Regions from separate parts of the Parvibaculum sp. MBR-TMA-1.3b-4.2 genome, predicted to be linked through region 1. Evidence: predicted binding sites of a transcription regulator. Region 1 holds the regulator's gene; each other region holds the start of a gene.
What was found. Region 1 encodes PhoB, which activates phosphate uptake and scavenging genes when phosphate is short. Its sites were predicted from a motif close to TGTCATNNANCTGTCAT; they were not measured.
Positions count from the first base shown of each region.

Region 2: the regulator PhoB is predicted to act here: its motif matches at 2,592-2,608, upstream of ACSSVQ_RS14015 (UDP-2,3-diacylglucosamine diphosphatase).
Region 3: the regulator PhoB is predicted to act here: its motif matches at 2,046-2,062, upstream of ACSSVQ_RS03250 (RNA degradosome polyphosphate kinase).
Region 4: the regulator PhoB is predicted to act here: its motif matches at 2,561-2,577, upstream of ACSSVQ_RS11450 (DUF2794 domain-containing protein).

Region 1 is NZ_JBRJHC010000001.1:1,599,196-1,605,208, forward strand. It holds gene argF (ornithine carbamoyltransferase) at 1-281, opposite strand, end outside; gene ACSSVQ_RS07685 (acetylornithine transaminase) at 278-1,480, opposite strand; gene ACSSVQ_RS07690 (ABC transporter permease) at 1,722-2,546, opposite strand; gene ACSSVQ_RS07695 (GcrA family cell cycle regulator) at 2,998-3,522, shown strand; gene phoB (phosphate regulon transcriptional regulator PhoB) at 3,641-4,336, opposite strand; gene phoU (phosphate signaling complex protein PhoU) at 4,411-5,130, opposite strand; gene pstB (phosphate ABC transporter ATP-binding protein PstB) at 5,176-5,991, opposite strand; gene pstA (phosphate ABC transporter permease PstA) at 5,985-6,013, opposite strand, start outside.
Region 2 is NZ_JBRJHC010000001.1:2,937,061-2,943,073, reverse strand. It holds gene ACSSVQ_RS14025 (FMN-binding glutamate synthase family protein) at 27-1,667, shown strand; gene ACSSVQ_RS14020 (diacylglycerol/lipid kinase family protein) at 1,671-2,555, opposite strand; gene ACSSVQ_RS14015 (UDP-2,3-diacylglucosamine diphosphatase) at 2,779-3,765, shown strand; gene ACSSVQ_RS14010 (glycosyltransferase family 4 protein) at 3,765-4,934, shown strand; gene ACSSVQ_RS14005 (YceI family protein) at 5,089-5,670, shown strand; gene ACSSVQ_RS14000 (NADPH:quinone oxidoreductase family protein) at 5,674-6,013, opposite strand, start outside.
Region 3 is NZ_JBRJHC010000001.1:628,164-634,176, reverse strand. It holds gene ACSSVQ_RS03265 (DUF2066 domain-containing protein) at 1-108, shown strand, start outside; gene ACSSVQ_RS03260 (AI-2E family transporter) at 152-1,315, shown strand; gene ACSSVQ_RS03255 (chromosomal replication initiator DnaA) at 1,316-1,993, shown strand; gene ACSSVQ_RS03250 (RNA degradosome polyphosphate kinase) at 2,285-4,423, shown strand; gene ppx (exopolyphosphatase) at 4,454-5,947, shown strand.
Region 4 is NZ_JBRJHC010000001.1:2,381,822-2,387,834, forward strand. It holds gene ACSSVQ_RS11440 (ABC transporter permease) at 1-1,097, shown strand, start outside; gene ACSSVQ_RS11445 (Bax inhibitor-1/YccA family protein) at 1,231-1,989, shown strand; gene ACSSVQ_RS11450 (DUF2794 domain-containing protein) at 2,063-2,485, opposite strand; gene ACSSVQ_RS11455 (ABC transporter ATP-binding protein) at 3,070-4,128, shown strand; gene ACSSVQ_RS11460 (ABC transporter permease) at 4,125-4,859, shown strand; gene ACSSVQ_RS11465 (Gldg family protein) at 4,864-6,013, shown strand, end outside.

The DNA of each region.
Region 1 (6,013 bases):
GTGTCGGCAACGGTTTCGCCGCGGCCAAGCTGGGTTTCCTGCCCGTTCATCAGAAGCGTCTGACCGCCAAGCTGGCGCATCGCCACATCGAAGGAGACGCGGGTCCGCGTCGAGGGCTTCTCGAAGATCATGGCAAGCAGCTTGCCGTTGAGCGGCATGTCGTCATCGGGCTCGGCCTGGCCCCTGCCTTTGCGCGCGGCCTTGCGCGCATGGGCGTCGTCGAGGATAGCGCGCAATTCGCTCGGCGCGACTTCATGCAGGTCGAGGAAATGCCGGCTCATGCTGCGCCCTCCCGCTTCCCGCCCGCGTGTCCGTCCAGCGCGGTGCAGGCATTCGACAGCTTGTCGATGGCTTCTTCCACCTCTTGGTCTCCGATATTGAGCGGCGGCAGCAGGCGGATCGTATTGTCGCCCGCGCCCACCACCAGCAGATGTTCGCTGCGCGCGGCGGCCACCAGATCGGTGTTCGGCACCTTGCATTTGATGCCGAGCATCAGGCCTTCGCCACGCACGCCCTCGATGATGTCGGGATGCTCGTCGGCAAGCCGCGCGAGCTTCTGGCGCAGCGTGCGGCCGAGTTCGTTCACATGCTCGATGAACCCGTCGGCCAGCACCTGATCCAGCACCGCATTGGCGACCGCCATGGCAAGCGGATTGCCGCCGAAGGTCGAGCCATGCGTGCCCGCCGTCATGCCCTTGGCCGCCTCTTCCGTCGCAAGGCAGGCGCCCACGGGAAAGCCGCCGCCCAGCGCCTTGGCAATCGCCATGATGTCGGGCGTGATGCCGGCCAGTTCATGCGCGAAGAGCTTGCCCGTGCGGCCAATGCCGGTCTGCACCTCGTCGAGCACGAGCAGGATGCCCGCCTCGTCGCAGATTTCGCGGATCTGCCGGAGATCGCCATAGGGCAAGGGACGGATACCGCCCTCGCCCTGAATGGGCTCGATGAGAATGCCCGCGGTCGCGGGGCCGATCGCCTCCTTGAGCGCCTTCAGATCGTCGAAAGGCACTTGCGGGAAACCGGGCGTGACCGGGCCGAAGCCTTCCAGATATTTCTTCTGGCCGCCCGCGGCGATGGTCGCCAGCGTCCGCCCATGGAAGGCCCCTTCCATGGTGATGAGCTCGTAGCACTCCGGATGGCCGTTCACCGCGTGATATTTGCGCGCCATCTTGATCGCGCATTCCAGCGCCTCTGCACCCGAATTGGTGAAGAAGACCGTATCGGCGAAGGTCGCCTCGACCAGGCGCTGAGCCAGCCGCTCCTGTCCGGGAATGCGATAGATGTTGGAGGTGTGCCAGACCTTCTGCGCCTGCTCGTTCAGCGCGGCGACGAGACCGGGGTTTGCATGACCGAGCACGTTGACGGCGATCCCGGCGCCGAAGTCGAGATATCGCTCACCCGAGGCGGTGAGGAGATATGAGCCCTCGCCCTTCTCGAATTCGAGGTCGGCCCGTGCATAGGTCGGCAGAACTGGCGTGATCACGACTGCGCTCCTGCGGGGGATCGCACCGGCCGCTTGTGTCGATAGACCGTCCGGCTGCGCCTGTCATTTTCCATAGACAGGCCCCAATAGAAAAAGCCGCCCAAATCCGGCGGCGTTGCGAGAAGCCTCGAAGTATTAGGGAGAGGCCGCCTCGCTGTCAATCGCAGACGGCCTCTCCCAACGCAAAAAAGTGAAGTCATGCGGGCGGTTAGCGTGTCTTCCGCCCCCTCCGACCGGCCGGTCAGGCCTTCAGCCGGTAGCCGCGCTTCAGCATCATGTGGCAAACCGCCCAGAGGATCGCATTGACCGCCAGCACGACCGCCACGCCGATCTCGATGGAGCCGTCGGCATGGCCCGTCATACCATAGCGGAAGCCGTCAATCAGATAGAAGATCGGGTTGTACTGGGTGATGTGGTAGGCGAAATCCGGAAGCTGCGTCACCGAATAGAAGGTGCCCGAGAGGAAGGTCGCCGGCAGGATCAGGAAGTTGGTCACGGCCTGAAGATGATCGAACTTCTCCGACCAGATACCGCCCATCATGCCGAGCAGCGACAGCATGAGCGAAGCCCCCACGGCAAAGAAGACCACGGCCCAGAGATGATCGATCTCCAGATGGATGAAGGGCCACATGCCCAGCGCCGTCGCCAGGCCGCAGACCACGCCGCGCGTGACGCCCGCCGTCGCAATCCCCACATTCAGCTCGCCCGGCGAAAGGGGCGGCATGAGAATATCGACGATATTGCCCTGCACTTTCGAGATCAGGATCGAGGAGGAGGTATTGGCGAAGGAGTTCTGGATCATCGTCATGATGATGAGACCCGGCGCCAGAAACTCGATAAAGGGCACGCCATGCACATCCGGCCGGAACTTGCCGATGGCGAGCGCGAAGATCGCAAGGTAAAGAAGCGTGGTCACCACGGGCGCCGCCACCGTCTGGGTGATGACCTTCATGAAGCGGCGCACTTCCTTCATGTAGAGCGTCCACACGCCGAGCCAGTTCACCGAGCCGAAACGACGCGCACCGACCATGGGCTGCATTGACTTGCGATCTGTCGAAACACTCATGGGCAAGGCTCCCTTGACGTTTTGTCGGTGCCGCCGGCGACAGGCGCCCGGCACACGCTTGATTTACGGGCAAGCAATAGGGGACCGCCGCCCCCGTGACAATCGCGCCCCGAAAAATTGTCACAGGCCCTCGCCAAAGGACCGTCGCGGATGGGCAGCAACGGCATAAACCCGCCCTTTAAGGGGATATCCGTCCCGGACCGGGCCATTCTGGCGGCGCAAGGGGCATATATAGGGAGAGAAACGCGGCGCCCCCACCCTTTTCTGTGGATAAGCCGAATCGAAGGCGCATGTCTCCTTGCTAACAACTACCCCCATCTAGTATATTTTTCATGAACACATACGAAATCTGGTGTGCCTGACGGGCGTAATTTGCGGGCATTGGCCGGGCCGAGGCCGGGTCCTGCCGGATCGCAGGGTCTTCCGGGCCAATAAGGGGGAAGGAACCGAGATGTGGACTGAGGAACGCGTAGAACTCCTGAAAAAGCTGTGGTCGGAAGGCCTCAGCGCCAGTCAGGTTGCCAAGCAGCTTGGCGGCGTGACGCGAAATGCGGTGATCGGCAAGGTGCACCGGCTCGGTCTTTCCGGCCGCGCCACACCGAGCCGTCCGGCGCGCACGAGCCGCCCCGCGGCGCCGCGCACGCTGGTCCGGGCCCGGCCCGAGCCGGCCACCCCGCGTGAGCAGAAAGAAGAGCTTCAGAGCCGGAGCGAAGACAATCTGCCGAAGGAAAGCCGGGCGTCGAGCGCAAGCGAGCTGCCTGACCTGCCGCTTTCGGAGCGCGCCACGGTGCTGACGCTGACCGAACGGACCTGCAAATGGCCCATCGGCGAGCCGGGCAAGGCCGGCTTCCATTTCTGCGGACGGGGCGCCGAAGACGGCATGCCCTATTGCCCCGAACATGCGCGGAAGGCCTATCAGCCGGCACAGAGCCGCCGCAATCGCGAACGTGCGCGGACGGAACGGCTTACGGGCTGACCCCTTCGGAGGGGAGCCTTCCCGTCTAGGCCCCAGGGGACGGGGCGCGAACAAAAGCCGGTGTCGAGAGACACCGGCTTTTTTCTTTTCGGCATAAAGCACCCGGGCTCGAAAGCGTTCAGGCCCGGAACTGCTCGTCCAGCGCATAGCCCGCGGAGCGGACGGTGCGGATCGGATCGCGCTCGCCCCTGTCGTTGAGCGCCTTGCGCAAACGGCCCACGTGCACGTCGACGGTGCGGGCTTCGACATAGACATCGGAGCCCCAGACCGCATCGAGCAATTGTTCGCGGCTGAAGACGCGCCCGGGATGCTGGATCAGATGATCGAGCAGGCGGTATTCGGTGGGGCCCAGATGAACCTCCCGCTCGCCGCGCCGCACACGATGGGCCGCCCGGTCGATCACGATGTCGCCAAAGGTCACGAGGTCCTCGGTCAGCGCGGGCCGGATACGCCGCATGACCGCCCTGATCCGCGCCAGAAGCTCGGTCATGGAAAAAGGCTTGGTCACATAATCGTCGGCGCCCGTGTCGAGGCCGCGGATACGGTCCGATTCCTCGCCACGCGCCGTGATCATGATGATCGGCAGGTTGCGGGTTTCGGGCCGTCCGCGAAGCCTGCGGCAAAGCTCGATACCGGACAGTCCCGGCAGCATCCAGTCGAGAAGGACGAGATCGGGGGTCGTTTCCCGAACCATCATCGCCGCTTCCTCGCCATCCGACGCGGAGAGAATCCGGTAGCCTTCCTTGTCCAGATTGTACTGGAGGAGGGTCGATAGAGCCTCCTCGTCTTCCACAATCAATACGGTTGGTTTCATTCTTCGTTCAAAGGACGCGTGAGACCGTAGCTCATCCGCCGTGGTCAACATCTGCATTTCCCTTGTGGCCTCCTTCAATCATCCGATTCTATCGAGGTCATGCTCGTCGTATCGCCCTTCGGGCGGTCATCCACGACACGTTCGCCGGTGATGAGGTAGCGGACCGTCTCGGCAACATTGGTCGTGTGGTCGCCGATCCGTTCCAGGTTCTTGGCAATGAAGAGCAGATGGGTGGAAACGCCGATGGTGCGGGGGTCCTCCATCATGTAGGTCAGCAGTTCACGGAAGATCGAGTTGTACATCTCGTCGATCTCTTCGTCCTGCATCCAGACATCCATGGCAGCCTGCGCATCGCGGCTGGAATAGGAATCCAGCACCGTCTTGAGCTGCCCCTGAGCCAGCCGGCCCATGCGCCCGATGCTCTGGATGAGACGGTTCTCGATATTGAAATCGGAACCGATCACGATGGCGCGTTTGGCGATGTTCTTCGCCAGATCGCCGATGCGTTCCAGATCGTTCGAAATCTTGATCGAGGCAATGGCCTCGCGAAGATCGGCCGCCATGGGCTGGCGGAGCGCGATCACACGCACAGCCTGAGTTTCGATCTGCGTTTCGAGATCGTCGATCCGCACGTCTTCGCGCACGGTGCGCTCGGCCAGCTGATTATCGCGCCGCTGAACGGCCTCAAGAGCTGCCGATAGCTGAGCTTCGGTCAGCCCGCCCATCTGAGCGATCCCGGTGCTGAGCTTCTCGAGCTCCTCCTGGAAGGACTTCACTGTATGTTCTGTCGTCACGCCTGATCCTCCTTTTGGCCCCTCACCGAGTGACCGGCGTCGAAATTAACCGAAACGGCCGGTGATATAGTTCTGCGTGCGCTCGTCGTCCGGATTTGTGAAGATCTTGTCGGTATCCCCCTCTTCCACCAGCACACCGAGGTGGAAGAACGCGGTTCGCTGCGACACGCGTGCCGCCTGCTGCATGGAGTGCGTCACGATCACGATCGTGTAGTCCGACCGGAGTTCGTCCATCAGCTCTTCGATTTTCGCCGTCGCAATCGGATCGAGCGCCGAGCAGGGCTCGTCCATCAGGATGACTTCCGGCTTCACGGCAATGGCGCGTGCAATGCACAGACGCTGCTGCTGACCGCCGGAAAGCCCCGTGCCCGGCTGGTCCAGGCGATCCTTCACTTCTTCCCAGAGGCCGGCCTTCTGAAGGCTGGTCGCCACCAGCTCTTCCATGTCGGCCTTGTTGTTGGAGGAGAAGCCATGGATACGCGGTCCATAGGCGATGTTATCGAAGATCGACTTCGGGAAGGGGTTCGGCTTCTGGAACACCATGCCGACACGCGCCCTGAGTTCGACCACGTCGAGATCGGGGGCGTAGATGTCTTCCCCGTCGAGTTCGATATCGCCGGTGATGCGCGCAATCGGAATGACGTCATTCATCCGGTTCAGGCACCGCAGGAAGGTGGACTTGCCGCAGCCGGACGGGCCGATAAGCGCCATGATCTCGTTGGTCGGGATCTCCAGGTTCACCCCGAAAAGAGCCTGCTTCTCGCCGTAGTAGACGCAAACGTCACGCGCGCTCATCTTGCTGGTGTCGGCCTGATTTGCACCCTTGGGGGCCGACGAAACGGGTGCGGAAATTTCTACCATTTTCGTTCGAACTTTCTGCGCA
Region 2 (6,013 bases), 1.3 Mb from region 1:
GGGGGGCGTGGAGGGGGAAACGGATTATGCAGGCTCTGGGAAACATCCTGGGCGATCTCGCGAGCGGCTTTCTGTCGCTCGCCGATAGCGACAATTTCATCTGGAAGACGGTCGATCTTCTTTCCGCGCTTTTCGTCGTCGCGGTCGGTCTCGCCTTTCTGGCCGTCATCGTGGTCTATGTCGTCGACCGCACACAGACGACCCACGCCATCCGCCGCAACTATCCGGTGATCGGCCGCCTGCGCTACGTCTTCGAGGCGCTGGGGGAATATTTCCGGCAGTATTTCTTTGCCATGGACCGCGAGGAACTGCCCTTCAACCGGGCGCAGAGGAGCTGGGTCTACCGTGCCGCAAAGGGCGTCGACACCACCGTCGCCTTCGGCTCAAGCCGCGACATAAGACCCGCCGGCACCATCAACTTCGTCAACACACCCTTCCCCACGCTCGACCAGAACGCCGCCGACACCGCCTTTGCCGAAGTCGGCCCCTTCTGCCGCCATCCCTACCGCACCGCCTCCATCTTCAACATTTCCGGCATGAGCTTCGGCGCCATCTCCAAACCCGCCATCCGCGCGCTCTCCCGGGGCGCAAAAAAGGCGGGTATCTGGATGAATACCGGCGAAGGCGGCCTGTCGCCCTACCATCTGGAGGGCGGGGCCGACATCGTCTTCCAGATCGGCACCGCCAAATATGGCTGCCGCAATGAGGCCGGGGCGATCAGCGATACCCGGCTCGCGGAAATCGCCGCGCACGATCAGGTGAAGATGTTCGAGATCAAACTCAGCCAGGGCGCCAAGCCCGGCAAGGGCGGCATGCTGCCCAAGGAGAAGATCTCCCGCGAAGTCTCGGCCATTCGCGGCATTCCCCAGGGCGAGGATTCGATCAGCCCCAACCGCCACCCGGAAATCTCCACCATCGGCGACCTGCTGGACATGGTGGAACATGTGCGCGAGGTGACCGGCAAGCCGACCGGCTTCAAGATGGTGATCGGCGCCTATGGTTGGCTGGACGAGTTCTGCGAGGAAATCCAGCGGCGCGGCGTGGAGCGCGCACCCGACTTCATCACCGTGGACAGCGCCGATGGCGGCACGGGCGCGGCGCCCATGCCGCTGATCGACTATGTGGGCCTGCCCATCTGGGAAAGCCTGCCCATGCTTTGCGACATCCTCGCCCGCCACGGCCTGAAGAAACGCATCCGCGTCATTGCCAGCGGCAAGCTCATCAACCCCGCGGAAGTCGCCTGGGCGCTTTGCGTCGGCGCTGATTTCGTCACCTCTGCGCGCGGCTTCATGTTCGCACTGGGATGCATCCAGTCCCTTCAGTGCAACAAGAACACCTGCCCCACCGGCATCGCGACCCACAAGAAGAAGCTGCAACGGGGCCTCGACGTGACCGACAAATCGGAACGCGTCCGCCGCTATGCCGAGCGCGTATCGCATGAGGTCTGCATGATCGCGCATAGCTGCGGCTGCGACGAACCGCGCAAGCTCACCCGCGAGCAGGCCCGCATCATGGGCCCGAGTGGTGTGTCCGTATCGCTGGCGGAATATTACGAGCGCTGGTCGGCGCCCCACTCGATCCATGCGCTGAACGGGATCGACCGCCCGAAATTCGAGCATGCCGGCTTGCAGGGCGCGGGCATCTCCACAGGGACCGCCGCCGACTGATCCTCAGCGCGACGGCACGACCATCCGGAGGAAATGAACGCCCATCGAAATGGTCTGGGGAAGCGCGCCCCGCGCATCGCCGTCCACCTCCACCGCCAGCCCTTCCGGCGAGAGGGCCTCGATCCGCCGCGGATGCATGATCTCGACATCCTTGAGCCGGTGCACCCGGCCAAGCCCCAGCGCAGCGAAATAGCGGGCAAAGGCCATTCGGCTGCCGGATTTGAAGAGCGTCAGCGTGAGCCCGGGATCTTCGATATGCGCATCGGGCGCCAGCACGAAGGGCCCGGCGAAATGACGCGCATTGCTGACTACCGCCCAGGCGCAGCGCTTTTCCTGCCCGTCCACGCGCAACACGATTTCGCGGGCCGGCCCGGCAAACCAGAGCTTCAGCCCCGACCAGACGAAAGCAGCCTTGCCGAAGACACGCTTCATCCGCGCATCGATGTCATGCACGACTTCGCCGTCGAAGCCGATCCCGACCATGAGAAGGAAAATGCGGTCATCCACGAGCCCGGTGCCGATAAGCTGCGCGGGACCGGAAAGAAGCATGTCCGCGATGTCCCCCTCGCGCATCCTGAGGCCCAGTTCGATGGCAAGGACGTTTGCCGTGCCCAGCGGAATGATACCGAGCGGCGTACTTTGTCCGAGCAGGCCCCGCGCGACTTCATTGATCGTGCCGTCGCCACCCGCGGCCACGATCACATCTGCGATACCGTGGCGCGACGCGGCCGCCGCCAGTTCCGTCGCATGGCCCGGCCCTTTGGTTTCGTCCAGCGTGATCTCGACGCCCGCCTGGTTAAGGCGTTTGATGACACGTTCCAGAAGGTCCCTTTTGCGGGCGCCCGCCATCGGGTTGAAGATAATATGAGCCGAACGGCGTAGCGCCAAACCGGACCTCCCCAAACGAAACCGAAGTCGTAAAAACGTCACATACTCGTCATCTAACCGTATCCGCGTACACGGATTATCCGGCCAACCGGATCCGGCGAATCGCTTATATCGCGTAACGACCCGATAAGCGAGCGGATTGATCCGTAGGCGAACCAAGGCCAGAAACCGAAACGAGGCCGACAGTCCGCCGAAGTCGCGCAACTGTGAGACAGATGGTTACATGACCCTGCTGGACACGGCTTTCAACAGCCTCGGCACTTTGGCCACCCGCACGTCGAACGAACCGCTCCCTGTCGCCAATGCCCGCACTGGCACGGAAGAAAGCGCGCCCGCCGCGGCGCCACGGTCCGGACGTTCCCGTTCCCGCCGCAACAATCTCGACGAAAGGCTGACCGGTCCGCGCCCGAAGAACCCCACGCGCCACCGCACGCTCTTCATTTCCGACACCCATCTCGGCACACCGGGCTGCAAGGCGGACCTCCTGCTCGACTTCCTGCGCCACAACGAAGCCGAGACCGTTTACCTCGTCGGCGACATCATCGACGGATGGCGCCTGAAACGCTCCTGGTACTGGTCGGCGGGCCACAACGCCGTCGTTCAGGAAATCCTGCGCATGGCCCGCAAGGGCGCCAATGTCGTCTATGTTCCCGGCAATCATGATGAGGCCTTGCGCGACTATGCAGGCGTCAATCTCGGCGGCGTCGATGTAACCGGCGAAGCCATTCACGAGACCGCCGACGGCCGCCAGTTCCTCGTCCTTCATGGCGACCAGTTCGACAGCGTCGTGCGCTATGCCAAATGGCTCGCCCATCTCGGGGACTATGCCTACAACATCGCGCTGCAACTCAACAATTGGCTGCATGAAGTCCGCCGCGTCTTCGGCATGCCCTACTGGTCGCTCTCTTCCTATCTGAAGAACAAGGTCAAGAACGCCGTCGAATACATCTCGAACTACGAGGAAGCGGTGGCCCGCTCCGCGCGCGAACGCGGTGTCGACGGCGTGATCTGCGGCCATATCCACCACGCCGAAATCCGCGAGATGGACGGCGTTCTCTACTGCAATGACGGCGACTGGGTGGAAAGCTGCACCGCGCTCGCAGAGGACGATGAAGGCCAGCTCCGGCTCATCACTTGGACACATTTTTCCTGGGAACGCGACGAAGCCGACGGCGAAAACGGCACGCGTCCGGTCCTGACGGCGGCTTGATGGCTTCAGTCAACACGCTCACGCAGCGCCCCAGGAGAATGCGCCGCGCGCGCAAACTTCTGAACCGGCTTCGCGGGCGCCCCCTGCCCCGAGACGTCGGGCGCTTCTCCGAGAAACTGAAAGTCGTCATCGTCAGCGACGCCGCCCCTCCGCAGGTGAACGGCGTCGTGCGCACGCTTCAGCAATTGCGCGAAAGCCTGACCGATATGGGCCACGACGTGGTGATGATCACGCCCAATGACTTCATCACCATCCCGATGCCGACCTATCCCGAAATCCGGCTGGCAGTGTTTCCCTGGCGCAAGGTGGCTCGTCTCATCAAGGAGGCGAACCCCAATGCGATCCACATCGCGACCGAAGGGCCGCTGGGCCTTGCGGCCCGCAGCTTCTGCGTCAATCGGGGCATCCCCTTTTCGACCTCTTTTCACACCCGCTTTGCCGAATATCTGACCGCGCGCACCGGCGTGCCGCTTTCATGGGGCTATCGCTTCCTGCGCTGGTTCCACCGACCGGCCACCGCCCTCATGGTTGCGACCCCCTCGCTTCAGCGCGAACTGGAAGAGCGCGGCTTCGGCACGCCTGTCATCTGGTCGCGCGGCGTCGATCTCGACCGCTATCAGGTGAGACCCGATCTCCATGGCGAGCACTATCTGGGGATCGAGCGGCCAGTCTGGCTCAATGTCGGCCGCGTCGCGGTGGAAAAGAATATCGAGGCCTTCCTCGCCCTCGATCTGCCCGGCACGAAAATGGTCGTGGGCGACGGGCCGCTGCTCGAAACGCTGAAACGCCGCCATCCGGAAGCAACCTTCACCGGCGCGCTTTTCGGCGACGACCTCGCCGAGGCCTATGCGGCGGCGGATTGTTTCGTCTTCCCCAGCCGCACGGACACATTCGGCCTGGTGCTGATCGAGGCGCTGGCCTCTGGCACGCCGGTCGCCGCCTATCCGGTGCAAGGCCCGGCCGACGTGATCGGCGCCGCCCCTGTCGGCTGTCTCGACCAGGATCTTGCCGTGGCCTGCCGCGCCGCGCTCGGCACCCCGCGCGAACGTTGTCGCGACTATGCGCTCGGCTTCTCCTGGGAGGCCTGCGCCCGCCAGTTCATCACCAATCTGGCGCTGGAAGAGGCGATCGCGGAAGACTGCGACGCCACTTCCGAGGGAACCGCCTGAAGACCTGCACCGTCTCCCCTTTACGCGAAACCCGGCCTGAGACGCACCCTCTGGAATGCGCTCTTTGGGACACACTGTTTCACCTGCGACACTTTCGCAATTAGTCTCGCATCCCTATCTTCTACGGGTCGCCCCCTAACGAAAAGGCTCCCTCATGAAATGGTTCATACCGGCCTTCGCCGCTTTCCTCCTCGCCGCCGCCGCTACCGCAAGCCCGGCGCTGTCCGATCCCTATACAATCGACGCCAGCCATACCCATGTCGGCTTCAAAGTGAACCATCTCGGCTTTTCCGACACCTATGGCACTTTCAACAATGTCGCCGGCACTTTCGACCTCGATCAGGACAATCCCGAGAAGAGCAGCGTCGACATCGACATCAAGACCGCCAGCATCGACACCAATCATGAAAAGCGCGACGAACACCTGCGCGGGCCCGACTTTTTCGATGTAGGGAAATATCCGGACATCACCTTCAAATCGACGAAGGTCGAGCGCACCGGGGACAAGACCGCGAAAGTAATGGGCAACCTCACCATGCTCGGCGTCACGAAGCCGGTGACGCTCGATGTCACCCTGCTCGCCGCGGGCCCCTATCCGATGGACAAGAGCGTGACGGCCGCGGGCTTCAACGCCACCGCGACGATCAAGCGCTCCGATTTCGGCATGACGGCCTATGTGCCCATGATCAGCGACGAAGTCGACATCACGATCTCCACCGAAGCCCGCAAACAATAGCCCTCACGGCACGAGGACGACCGCCTTGCCGCGCGCCCTGCGTTCCATCACATGGGCGATCGCGGCGGGCGTCTCCTCCAGCGTGAAACGGTCGGAGACATAAGGCCTAATGCGGCCTTCGACATACCATCCCGCCAGTTCCGAAAAGGCCTCGCGCGTCACCGCCGGGGCCTTTTCCAGATAGGCGCCGAAATTGAACCCGATCGCATCGACATTCTTGACCATCAGATGATTGGCCGGGATCTGCGGCACGCGCCCACCTGCGAAACCGATCACGATGAGCCGCCCCTCGAACGCGATGGCCCTGAGGGAGGCGTCGAACACATCCCCGCCAACCGGATCG
Region 3 (6,013 bases), 970 kb from region 1:
ACGCCGATGGACGCGATGCCCGCGCCTGGCGCCGGTACAGTGCCGGGCGCGACGTCGCAGGGGGCAATCGAAAGCGGTCGGCACTGGGTTCTGAAAGTGCAGCCGTGACGGGCATCGCCGATCTGCAAATGGACCGGCCGGGGAGAGGGCAATGAGCATTCAGCGGCAATTGATCGTCTGGGCCATCGTGGCGTTCGTCTTCGTGCTCATGCTCTGGCTGCTCGAAAGCATCCTCCTGCCCTTCGTGGCGGGCATGGCGATCGCCTATTTCCTCGATCCGATGGCCGACAAGCTGGAGGAATGGGGGCTGTCGCGCCTCTGGGCGACCGCGGTGATCACGATCTTTTTCATCATCGTCATGGTTGTGCTGGCCATTCTGGTGCTGCCCCCGGTCGTGCAGCAGGCGGTCTCGCTGGCTGAATCGCTGCCCAAGCTCTTCGAGGAAGCGCGGCAGGGCCTGCTGCATCTGACATCGGCCCGGCTTGAAGCGATCTTCGGCGAGCGCGCCGCGGACATTCAGGACGCGATCAAGAGTTCTCTGGGCGACAGCTTCGGCTGGCTTCTGAACATCGTTGCCTCGGTCGGGTCGCAGGGGCTTCAGATCGCAGGCGTCATCGCCCTGGTGGTGGTAACGCCCGTCGTCGCCTTCTATCTGCTGCTCGACTGGGACCGGATGGTGGAGCGGATCGATCAACTTCTGCCGCGCGATCATGCGCCGACGATCCGCGCGCTGGCCCGCGAGATCGACACGGTGCTGGAAGGCTATGTGCGCGGACAGGTGCTGGTCTGCATCATTCTCGGCAGCTATTACGCCATTGCGCTGTCGGCTGCCGGACTGCGCTTCGGGCTCATTGTCGGCATCGTATCGGGCATCATCAGTTTCATCCCCTATCTGGGATCGCTGACAGGCTTCGTCATCTCGCTCATTCTGGCGCTTCTGCAGTTCTGGCCCGACTACACCCAGGTCATCATCATCATGGCGATCTATCAGCTGGGGCAGATCGTGGAAGGCAATTTCCTCCAGCCCAAGCTGGTGGGCGACAGGGTGCAGCTTCATCCCGTCTGGGTGATGTTCGCCTTGTTCGCCTTTGGCGCGCTGTTCGGCTTCGTCGGCGCGTTGCTGGCCGTGCCCGTCGCCGCGGCGATCGGCGTCATCGCGCGGTATTCGGTGGCGCGCTATCAGACGAGCCCGCTCTATCTCGGCGACCGCGCCTATTCATCGGGCGCGGGAGATGTGGAGGCGAAGGCCCAGCATGCGGAGGGACGGCCCGTTCCGCCCGGCGTGGCACCCACCAAGGAAACACCGGAAGGCTGAATGGCCCGGCAACTTGTACTGGCATTGCCGCACCGCCCGGCGCTGGGGCGGGAGGATTTTCTGGTCGCAGCGTCGAACGAGACGGCGGTCGCGATGATCGACGCCTGGCCGGACTGGTCGGCGCCGTGGCTGGTGCTGTCGGGACCCGCTGGAAGCGGCAAAACGCATCTCGCCGAAGTCTGGCGCATGAGAAGCGATGCGCGGCACGTCGCGCCCGCCGACTTGCCCGATGCCGACATAGCCGCCCTGGCAGCGGGCGGTCCGCTGGTGCTGGAGGGGATCGACGCGCTGTCGGAAAAGGGCGAGCGCGCGCTTTTTCATCTGGTGAACCTGACGCGGGAAGAGGGCGGGTTTTTGCTGATGACCTCGCGCATCGCCCCGGCGCAGCAAAAGTTCACCTTGCCCGATCTCGCCTCGCGCCTTCGCGCCGCGCCGCATGCCGAACTGGGAAGCCCCGATGACGAGCTGCTGGCGGGCGTGCTGGCAAAGCTCTTCGACGACCGCCAGCTCAATGTGCCCGAGACGCTGATCCCCTTTCTGCTGCCGCGCATGGAACGCTCGGTGGCGGCCGCCCGTGCGCTGGTGGAAGCGCTGGACGAAGCGTCTCTGGCGGGAAAACGGCCTTTGGGGCCTCGACTCGCCGCCGAGATACTGGAGCGCGGCCCATCGCAGGATTGATCCCCAAGCCGTTGATGGTTCAAGTGAAATCGGCTTTTCCAGGTCATATCTTGGTCATATAGTTTTCGTAATCTCCAATCCGTTTCATGACTTGATTTGATAGCCTGACGGGCCGAACAGAAAGACGCGACCGAAATGAGCACCGGTAAAGCCAAGCAAAATGCCTCCGCCAGAGAGAGGGCTCAGCCGGAGAACGGTCGGGACGCCTCGTCCCGTTCGGACGCGCCGCTTTCGGACGTGGCGAAGCCCACAACGCCGGCGGCGCCGGACATTCCGGTCACGGCGATCGACATGACGCGGCCCGAGCGGTTCATCAACCGGGAGCTGTCCTGGCTGGCCTTCAACCGGCGCGTCCTCGAAGAATCGGAAAACCCCAACCATCCGCTTCTGGAGCGCCTGCGCTTCCTGTCCATCTCGGCCTCCAACCTGGACGAGTTCTACATGGTCCGCGTGGCGGGCCTGCGCGGCCAGGTGCGCGCCGGCGTGGAGACCATGAGCCCGGACGGCCTGACGGTGGCCCAGCAGCTCGATCGCGTGAACGCCATGGCGAACGAGTTGATGAACGATCAGCAGAACCGCTTGGGTGAATTGCTGAAGGAATTGCGCCAGGCGGGTATCTGCCTGCTGGAGCCGGGAGAAGTCACGGAAGAGGAATTCTCCTGGATCGAGACGCGCTTTCTCGAACAGGTGTTTCCGGTGCTGACGCCGCTGGCCATCGACCCGGCGCATCCTTTCCCCTTCATCCCCAATCTCGGTTTCGCGCTGGGGCTTCAACTGAAGCGCATCAGCGACGGCAAGATGATGGATGCGCTGCTGCCCGTGCCCCATCAGGTGGAACGCTTTATGCGCCTGCCGAGTAATATGGGCGGCAAGGGCACGGAAGGCACGATCCGTTTCATCAGCCTTGAAAACATGATCGGCCTGTTTCTCGACCGGCTGTTCCCCGGCTATCAGGTGGCCGGGCGCGGCGCCTTCCGCCTGCTGCGTGACAGCGATATCGAAATCGAGGAAGAAGCCGAAGACCTGGTGCGCTATTTCGAAAGCGCGCTGAAGCGCCGCCGCCGGGGCAGCGTGATCCGGCTGAAGATCGAAGCGGCCACGCCCGAGGGCTTACGCAATTTCGTCGTGGACGAACTCGACGTCAGCGAAAAGGAACTGGTTCAGGTCGACGGCATTCTGGGTCTCGCCCAGGTGAGCCAGCTTATCGTGGACGATCGTCCGGACCTGAAATTCCCGCCCTATAATGCGCGCTTCCCCGAGCGCATCCGCGATCATGGCGGCGACTGCCTCGCCGCGATCCGCGCCAAGGACATTCTGGTCCACCATCCTTACGAATCTTTCGACGTGGTGGTGCAGTTCCTGCGTCAGGCCGCGGCTGACCCGGATGTCGTCGCGATCAAGCAGACGCTTTACCGCACCTCCAAGGACAGTCCCATCGTGGAGGCGCTGATCGAGGCGGCGGAGGCCGGTAAATCCGTGACGGCGCTGGTGGAGCTGAAAGCGCGTTTCGACGAAGCCGCCAATATCGGCTGGGCGCGCGATCTGGAACGCGCCGGCGTGCAGGTGGTGTTCGGCTTCATCGAACTCAAGACCCACGCGAAAGTGTCGCTGGTGGTCCGCCGCGAGAGCGGTGTGCTGCGCTCCTATGTGCATTTCGGCACCGGCAATTATCACCCGATCACGGCGAAGATTTACACCGACTGCTCCATGTTCACCTGCGATCCGCGCCTGGCGCATGACGCAGCCCAGCTCTTCAACTTCATTACGGGCTATGCCGAACCGAAGGATATGGAGCTGCTCTCCGTTTCGCCGCTAAACCTGCGCAAGCGCCTGCTTTCCGATATCCAGACCGAGATCGACAATGCAAGAGCAGGGCGTCCCGCCGCGATCTGGGCGAAGATGAACTCCCTGGTGGATACGGCGCTCGTCGATGCGCTCTACAAGGCCAGCCAGGCTGGCGTTCACATCGAGCTCGTCATTCGCGGCATTTGCTGCCTGCGTCCGGGCGTGCCGGGGCTTTCGGAAAACATCCGTGTAAAGAGCATCGTTGGGCGCTTCCTGGAGCATTCCCGTATCGTGTGCTTCGGCAATGGCGCGGAGCTGCCTTCCGACAAGGCGAAGGTTTATATCTCCTCGGCCGACTGGATGCCCCGCAATCTCGACCGCCGGGTGGAGACGCTGGTGCCGATCCTGAACCCCACGGTTCACGATCAGGTGCTGGACCAGATCATGCTGGCCAACCTCAAGGACAACCAGCAGAGCTGGGAACTGCGTCCCGACGGCCGATTCGTCCGCATCACGGTGCCGGAGGGCGAGGAGCCGTTTAACGCACACACCTATTTCATGAACAATGCTAGCCTCTCTGGCCGCGGCAAAGCGCTGCAGAAAAATCTGCCGCCAAAATTCGACATCAAGGCCGCGCAGGATTAAAACGTCCTGCAAACGTCCAAGAGGATTGAAGTGAGCCGCAGCAAGAAGAGCGGCCGGTTCGGCATTATCGATCTCGGCTCAAACTCTGTACGACTCGTGGTCTATGCCGGTGCGCAACGCAACCCGGTACCGGTCTTCAATGAAAAGGTGATGTGCGGCCTTGGCCGTAGCCTTGCGAGTACCGGACGTCTCGACCCCAAAGGCATGGAACGGGCGCTGGCTGCGATGCGCCGCTTCGTCGCGCTGCGCGAGCAGATCGGCATCGACGAACTGGTCGTTGCAGCAACCGCCGCCGTGCGCGATGCGGAGGACGGTGCCGAATTCGTCAAGAAGGCCGAAGGCATTTGCGGCTTCCCCTTCATGATCCTCTCCGGCAAGGACGAGGCCCGCTTTGCCGCGCAGGGCGTGCTGTCCGGCACACCCGATGCCGAAGGCATTGTCGGCGATCTGGGTGGCGGCAGCCTCGAACTGGTGACGGTGGGCGGCGGCAAGATGGGCGAGGGCGCCACGCTGCCGCTCGGCCCGCTTCGCCTCATGGACCTTTCCAAGGGCAATCTCACGCTCGCCGAGACCATCGTCGAGAAGGAACTCAAGGGCCTCGACTGGCTGAAGCGCCTGGAAGGACAACGCTTCTATGCGGTCGGCGGTGTCTGGCGAAACCTTGCCCGCATCCACATGGCGCAGCGCAAATACCCCATCCATGTGCTGCATCACTATTCCATGCCCGCCTCGGAGGCGGCCGAGATTTCCCGCGTGATCGAGAAGCTCGGCCCCAAGACGCTCGGGCAGATTCCGGATGTTTCGGAGCGCCGCATCGATGCGCTGCCCTATGGCGCGCTGGTGCTGGACAAGATCCTCGCAGCCACCAAGGCGAAGGAAGTCATCGTCTCCGCCTATGGTCTGCGCGAAGGCGTCCTTTTCGACCGGCTTGAGGCGGAGGAAAAGGCGAAGCACCCGCTGATCGCAGGCGCGCATGATCTGGCGGGCCGGCTGGCGCGCTTTCCCGAGCATGGCGACGAGTTCTTCGACTGGACCGCGCCGCTCTTCGCCAAGGATCTGCTGGGCGAAAACGAGGAAGAAGCGCGGCTGCGGCTTGCCGGGTGCATCCTTGCCGATATCGGCTGGTATGTGCATCCCGACTACCGGGCGCATCATGCGATGACCGAGATCATGCTGGCGCCGTTCTCCGGTATCGATCATCCGGGCCGTATCTTTCTGGCCCGTGTCGGCTATCACCGGCATGAGGGGCGGGGAGAGCCGGACCTGCTGGGCGATCTCACCGGCATGATGAACGAGAAGGAAAACAGCCGGGCGCTGGTGCTGGGGCTGGCGCTCCGTCTCGCCTTCACGCTGTGCGGCGCGACGACCGGCCTTCTGCCGCGCACCCGGCTGAGCGTGAGCAAGAACTTCGTGACGCTCACCCTCGACCGCAAGGACGAGGCGCTGACCGGCGAGGTCGTGGAAAAGCGCCTCAATGCGCTGGCCCGGTCGCTGGGCCGGAAGGGCGAGGTAAAGATCAAATAATTCACTGCGACCGCCATTGACGACGGTTTGCGTCACTCCATATAGTGTATCTACACTATATGGAGT
Region 4 (6,013 bases), 780 kb from region 1:
TGCTGTCGCTGGGGCTCGGGCTCACGCTGCTCGTCACCGTGTCGCTCATCAACGGCAATCTGTCAGGCGAGATCACGGGCAATCTGCCGTCCCGCGCGCCGTCCTTCTTCTTTGTCGATATCCAGCCGGACCAGACGGCGGCGCTGCGCGATCTCGTGACCGCGCATGAAGGCGTCACGGGGTTTCAGGAAGTGCCCATGCTGCGCGGGCGCATCGCGGCGGTGAACGGTGTACCGTCCGACGAGGTGAAAGTCGCCCCCGAGGCGCAATGGGCGCTCAGGGGCGATCGCGGCATCACCTATTCGGCCACCATGCCCGATAATTCGACACTGGTGCGGGGCAAGTGGTGGGCGCCCGATTACCAAGGGCCGCTTCAGGTTTCCTTTGCGGAAGATCTGGCGCAGGGCTTCGGCGTCGGTCCGGGCGACAAGATCACCGTCAATGTGCTGGGCCGCGAAATGACGGCGACCATCGCCAATACGCGGCAAATCGACTGGACCAGCATGGGCATCAATTTCGTGCTGGTGTTTTCGCCCGGCCTGCTCTCTTCCGCGCCGCATACCGATCTTGCGACCGTCACCATGGATAACAGCATTGTGGGTGAAGAAGGGGAGCGCAGGCTGGAAGCCGATGTGACCCGGGCCTTTCCCAATATCACCTCGATCCGGGTGAAGGAGGCGCTTCAGGCGGTGAACGGCCTTCTGGACGATTTCGGGCTCGCCGTGCGGGCAACCGGCATGGTGACGCTCGCCTCGGGCGTGCTGGTGCTGGCGGGCGCCATGGCGGCGGGCTATCGCGCGCGGGTGCGCGACGCGGTCCTGCTCAAGGTGCTGGGCGCGACGAGGGCGCGGGTGCTCGGCATCTTCCTGCGGGAATATGCGGTGCTGGGGCTCGTCACGGCGCTGATCGCAACCCTTGCCGGGTCGCTTGCCGCCTGGATCGTCGTCGTGCGGGTGATGGATCTGCCCTGGCACTTCCTGCCCGGTACGCTGGCGCTGACGGTTGTGCTGGCCGCGCTTGCCACCATGCTGATGGGTCTTTTCGGCACCTGGCGAACGCTTTCGGCGCCTGCCGCGCCGGTCCTCAGGGCGGATTAGGGCTCCGCTGGAGTAACAGCCTGTAAACCCTGAATGAAATCCGGTTCAGAAACGTCCGGAAATGTCCGGTTTTCCTTGAATTTCGATAAGTGTCAGCCAATATACTCACCAACCACTCAGGAGGGTGATTTTTATGTCGAACTATGATCAAGACCGGCTTCAGCAGACGCAGTACGGCGCCAGCGCACGCGCCGGAATTGATGAAGGCCTGCGCAGTTACATGCTGCGGGTCTACAACTACATGGCTGGCGGCCTCGCGCTGACCGGCTTCATTGCCTATTTCACGTTCCAGGCCGCGGTTCAGGAAACCGCGCAGGGGCTGATGCTGACTTCCTTCGGTCAGGTGATTTATCAGAGCCCGCTGGCCTGGGTCATCATGCTGTCTCCGCTGGCCTTCGTGCTGGTGCTGAGCTTCGGCATCAACAAGCTGAGCCTCGGGACGTCGCAGATCCTGTTCTGGGCCTTCGCAGGGGTGATGGGGCTTTCGCTCTCCAGCATTTTCCTGCGATTCACCGGCGAAAGCATCACGACGACCTTCTTCGTGACCGCGGCGGCCTTCGGCAGCCTGAGCCTCTACGGCTACACCACGAAGCGCGACCTCTCGCCCATCGGGTCGTTCCTGTTCATGGGGCTTATCGGCCTCGTCATCGCGATGGTGGTGAACATCTTCCTGCAAAGTTCCGCGCTGCAGTTCGCGATTTCGGCGATTGGCGTGCTGATCTTCGCAGGCCTCACCGCTTGGGATACGCAGCGGATCAAGGAAATGTACTTTGCCGGCGACAGTGCCGTCGTGGCGGGCAAGAAGGCGATCATGGGCGCGTTGTCGCTCTATCTCGACTTCATCAACCTGTTCATGTTCCTGCTGCAGTTCATGGGTAACCAGCGCAGCTGACGCGGACCGGCAGACGAAACGGAAAGCCCCGGTGGAGACACCGGGGCTTTTTTCGTTCGGGCGGAGAGGTTGCTTAGTAGTCCACGACCTTGAGCGAGCGCTTCTCGAAGACCTTCAAGACCTGCTTCAGGTCGTGGCCGCGTTTCAGGATCTGGCCATCGGCGCCGAGCACCGCCCAGGCGCCCTGACGGCGGGCGAGCTTGGGCCGTTTCTCGATGCGATAGAGCGGCATCTCGCTCGTGCGGCGGAAGATGGAGAAGACCGCGGTTTCGCGAAAGCCGCCCATGGCGTAGTCGCGCCATTCGCCCTCGGCCACTTTCCGCCCATAGACGGACAGTATGGCGTCCAGTTCCGCCCGGGTGAAGAAGACATCCGGCTCGCGGTGTTTCGCCGGTTTCGGTGCGTTGGATGAACTGACAAGGGTAAGCCGCGGTTGTGAGTCCTCGGACAGGGCGATGGGCTGGCGACCGTCGATAACGCTGCCGGTGTCTGTCATGGGGCGCGACCACTCCTCTGGACCGAATTCAGTATCAGGCAGTGTAGCTGGCGAAAGCCATGACAGGCCAGTCTTGGTCATGGTTTCGTCATGTAGGACCATGAAAAAATTGTCATGAAAAATGGCAGAAGCCGGCGGAAAATCCGCGAAATGAGAGCAACACAATATTGCCTTTTTTCAGCCCTTGAGCGGCCACACTGGGGGGGCATCTTGTCATCGTTGCCTACATGGCCCGGCTCCTGAAGTTCCGGTTTCATCAGCCCCCCAGCCCCACCGGGATTTAATGGGGGCCGGGCCTCCCTACCCCGGAAGGGCAACACGCCTGACGGCCTTTGGGCCGCAGGCAAAAATCAGAGAGATAACTGCCGTCCAGGACGCCCCCCGCCTGGACGGCTTTTCTTTGGGCGCCCCGCCGCCGTTGCACCGCGCGGCGCAACGTTAAGTGTAAGAGTGGAATGACCTTTTCTTCACTTGATGCGCCGGGATACCTGCCTTACACCCATCATTCGTTTGCGTTGGGAGGCGCGGGCAAAGACGGGCCGCGCAAAGGGTCCGCCTGATCAGGGAGCAGCAGAATTTCGGACATGCAGGGCAAAGCAGGGGCGGGGGATGTCATGGTCTCGATCGAGGCGCTGACCAAGCGTTTCGGTCCGTTCACCGCGGTGGACCATATCGGCTTCGAGGTGCGTCGCGGCGAGGTGCTCGGGTTTCTCGGTCCCAACGGGGCGGGCAAATCCACCACCATGAAAATGGTGACGGGCTTTCTCACGCCCAGTTCCGGGACCGCGAGCATTTGCGGGCATGACGTCGTCAACGACACGCTCAATGCACAGCGGGCGCTCGGCTACCTGCCGGAAGGCGCGCCCGCCTATGGCGACATGACGCCGCTCGGCTTCCTGCGCTTCATCGCGCGTATCCGACGCCTGTTCGGGCGGGATGCGGAGCGCGCCATCGAGGAGGCGGTGGCTGCGACCGAACTCGAAGCGGTACTCGAGCAGCCCATCGATACCCTGTCCAAGGGCTTTCGCCGCCGGGTGGGGCTTGCCCAGGCCATCCTGCATAATCCGCCGGTCCTCATCATGGACGAGCCGACCGACGGTCTCGATCCCAACCAGAAATTCGAGGTGCGCAAGCTCATTGCGCGGATGGCGCCGGAAAAGGCGATCATCATCTCCACTCATATCCTCGAAGAGGTGGATGCGATCTGCTCGCGCGCGCTCATCATCGATCGCGGAGAGATCGTCGCCGACGGGACGCCCGCGGAACTGACGGCGCGCTCACGCTATCACAATGCGGTGTCGCTGACCGTGCCGAGTGCCATTGCCGGCGAGGTGCGCGAGGCGCTTGACGGTGTGCAGGGCGCGGCGAAGCGCGAGGAAGCGCTGCGCGGCGACGATGCGACCTTCACGCTTTTCCCGCGCGACGAAGTAGGACAGCAGGGCATGGAAAGCGATACGACCCTGATCGACGCCGTGGCCACGCTGGCGCGCGCGCGCAACTGGCCGGTGCGGGCGCTGCATGGCGAGCCGGGCCGTCTCGACGAAGTGTTCCGCCATCTCACGCGCAATGACACCGAGCCCGTGGAAGCGGGCGGCCTCAAGGGCAGCCCTTCGGGCCGTCCGGACGGAAGGAGCGCGGCATGAACGAAATGCGCGCCATTTTCCGCCGCGAGCTCGCGGCCTATTTCGCCACGCCCCTGGCATTCGTCTTCATCGTCATCTTCCTGCTGACGATGGGGGCCTTCACCTTCTATCTGGGCGGTTTTTTCGAGAGCGACCAGGCGAACCTGTCGATCTTCTTTTCCTATCATCCCTGGCTTTATCTCTTCCTGATCCCGGCGATTTCGATGCGCCTGTGGGCGGAAGAGCGCCGCACGGGCTCGATCGAGCTGTTGCTGTCGCAGCCGGTGCCGCTCTATGCCGCCGTTCTCGGCAAGTTCCTGGCAGCCTGGGTGTTTTCAGGGCTCGCGCTGGCGCTGACCTTCCCGATGTGGCTGACGGTCAACTATCTCGGCTCGCCGGATAATGGCGTCATCCTTGCCGGCTACATTGGCAGTTTCTTCATGGCGGGCGGTTATCTCGCCATCGGGTCGTGCCTGTCGGCAACCACGCGCAATCAGGTGATCGCCTTTGTGGTGTCGGTGGCGGTCTGCTTCCTCTTTACGGTGTCGGGCCTTCCCATCGTCATCGATTTCTTCAGCGGCTGGGCGCCTCAGACGCTTATCTCCACCATCGCGTCCTTTTCGTTCCTGACGCATTTCAATTCCATCACCCAGGGCGTGATCGACCTGCGCGACATCATCTATTTCGGGTCGCTGATTGCGGTCTGGCTGATCGCCTGCGGTGTGGTAGTCGATATGAAGAAGGCGGGGTAAGCGGATGAACATGCCCATCAGCCGGTCCGCCTACCGGATTCTCACGCTCGTGCTGCTCGCGGTTCTCTTCGTGGCGGTGAACACGTTCTCCAACACGGTGTTCCGTTCGGCCAGGATCGACCTGACGGCGAACCATCTCTACACGCTGTCGGACGGCACGAAGGAAGTGCTCTCCAAAATCGACGAGCCCATCACGCTGCGGTTTTTCTATTCGGAGAAGCTTGCGACCGATTTTCCGCGCATCCGCACCTATGCCAATCAGGTGCGCGATCTGCTGGAGGAAATCCGCGACGAGTCGAACGGCAAGATCATCCTGCGCGTGATCGACCCGGAGCCTTTCTCCGAGCAGGAAGACCTCGCCATGTCGCTGGGGCTCAAGGGCGCGCCGACGACGGAAGGCGATGTCATCTATTTTGGCCTTGTCGGCAACAATCTCGTGGACGGGCTCGAACGCATTCCCTTCTTCACCGATGAACGGCAGGACTATCTCGAATACGACATCATGAAGATGGTGCAGACGCTCTCGCGGCCGAAAAAGCCGGTGCTGGGCATCGTGACCAATCTGCCCCTCGACACCGGCACGGGCGGGCTGATGGCCGCCATGAAAGGCCGGTCGCAGCCCTTCATGATCTATACCGAACTCGTCAACCGCTTCGAGATGGAATTCCTGGAGCAGAAGTTCAATCGCGTACCCGACAATGTGGATGTGCTGATGATCGCGCATCCCAGGGAGCTCGATGAGCAGACGCTTTATGCCATCGACCAGTTCGTGATGCGCGGCGGGCGCGTGCTTGCCTTCGTCGACCCCTTCTCGGAAGTGAGCATGGAGCGCGGCGAAGACGGCAAGCCCGTGCGCGGCTTTACCCAGACCTCCGATCTGCATCGCCTGTTCCAGAGCTGGGGCGTCGATTACGACCCGAGCAAGATTGTCGGCGACAAGGGGCTCGCGCAGCGCGTGCGCACCGGTTTCGATGCGCGCAAGCAGGACAGCGATTATGTGATCTGGCTGAGAGTGCCCAAGGAACACATGAACCAGTCCGATATCGTGACGGCGGATGTGGACCGGATCAATCTGGGGACGGTGGGCTACCTCACGCCGGAAAAGGGCGCGACGACGAGCTTCACGCCGCTCATTACATCGTCGAAGGATTCGC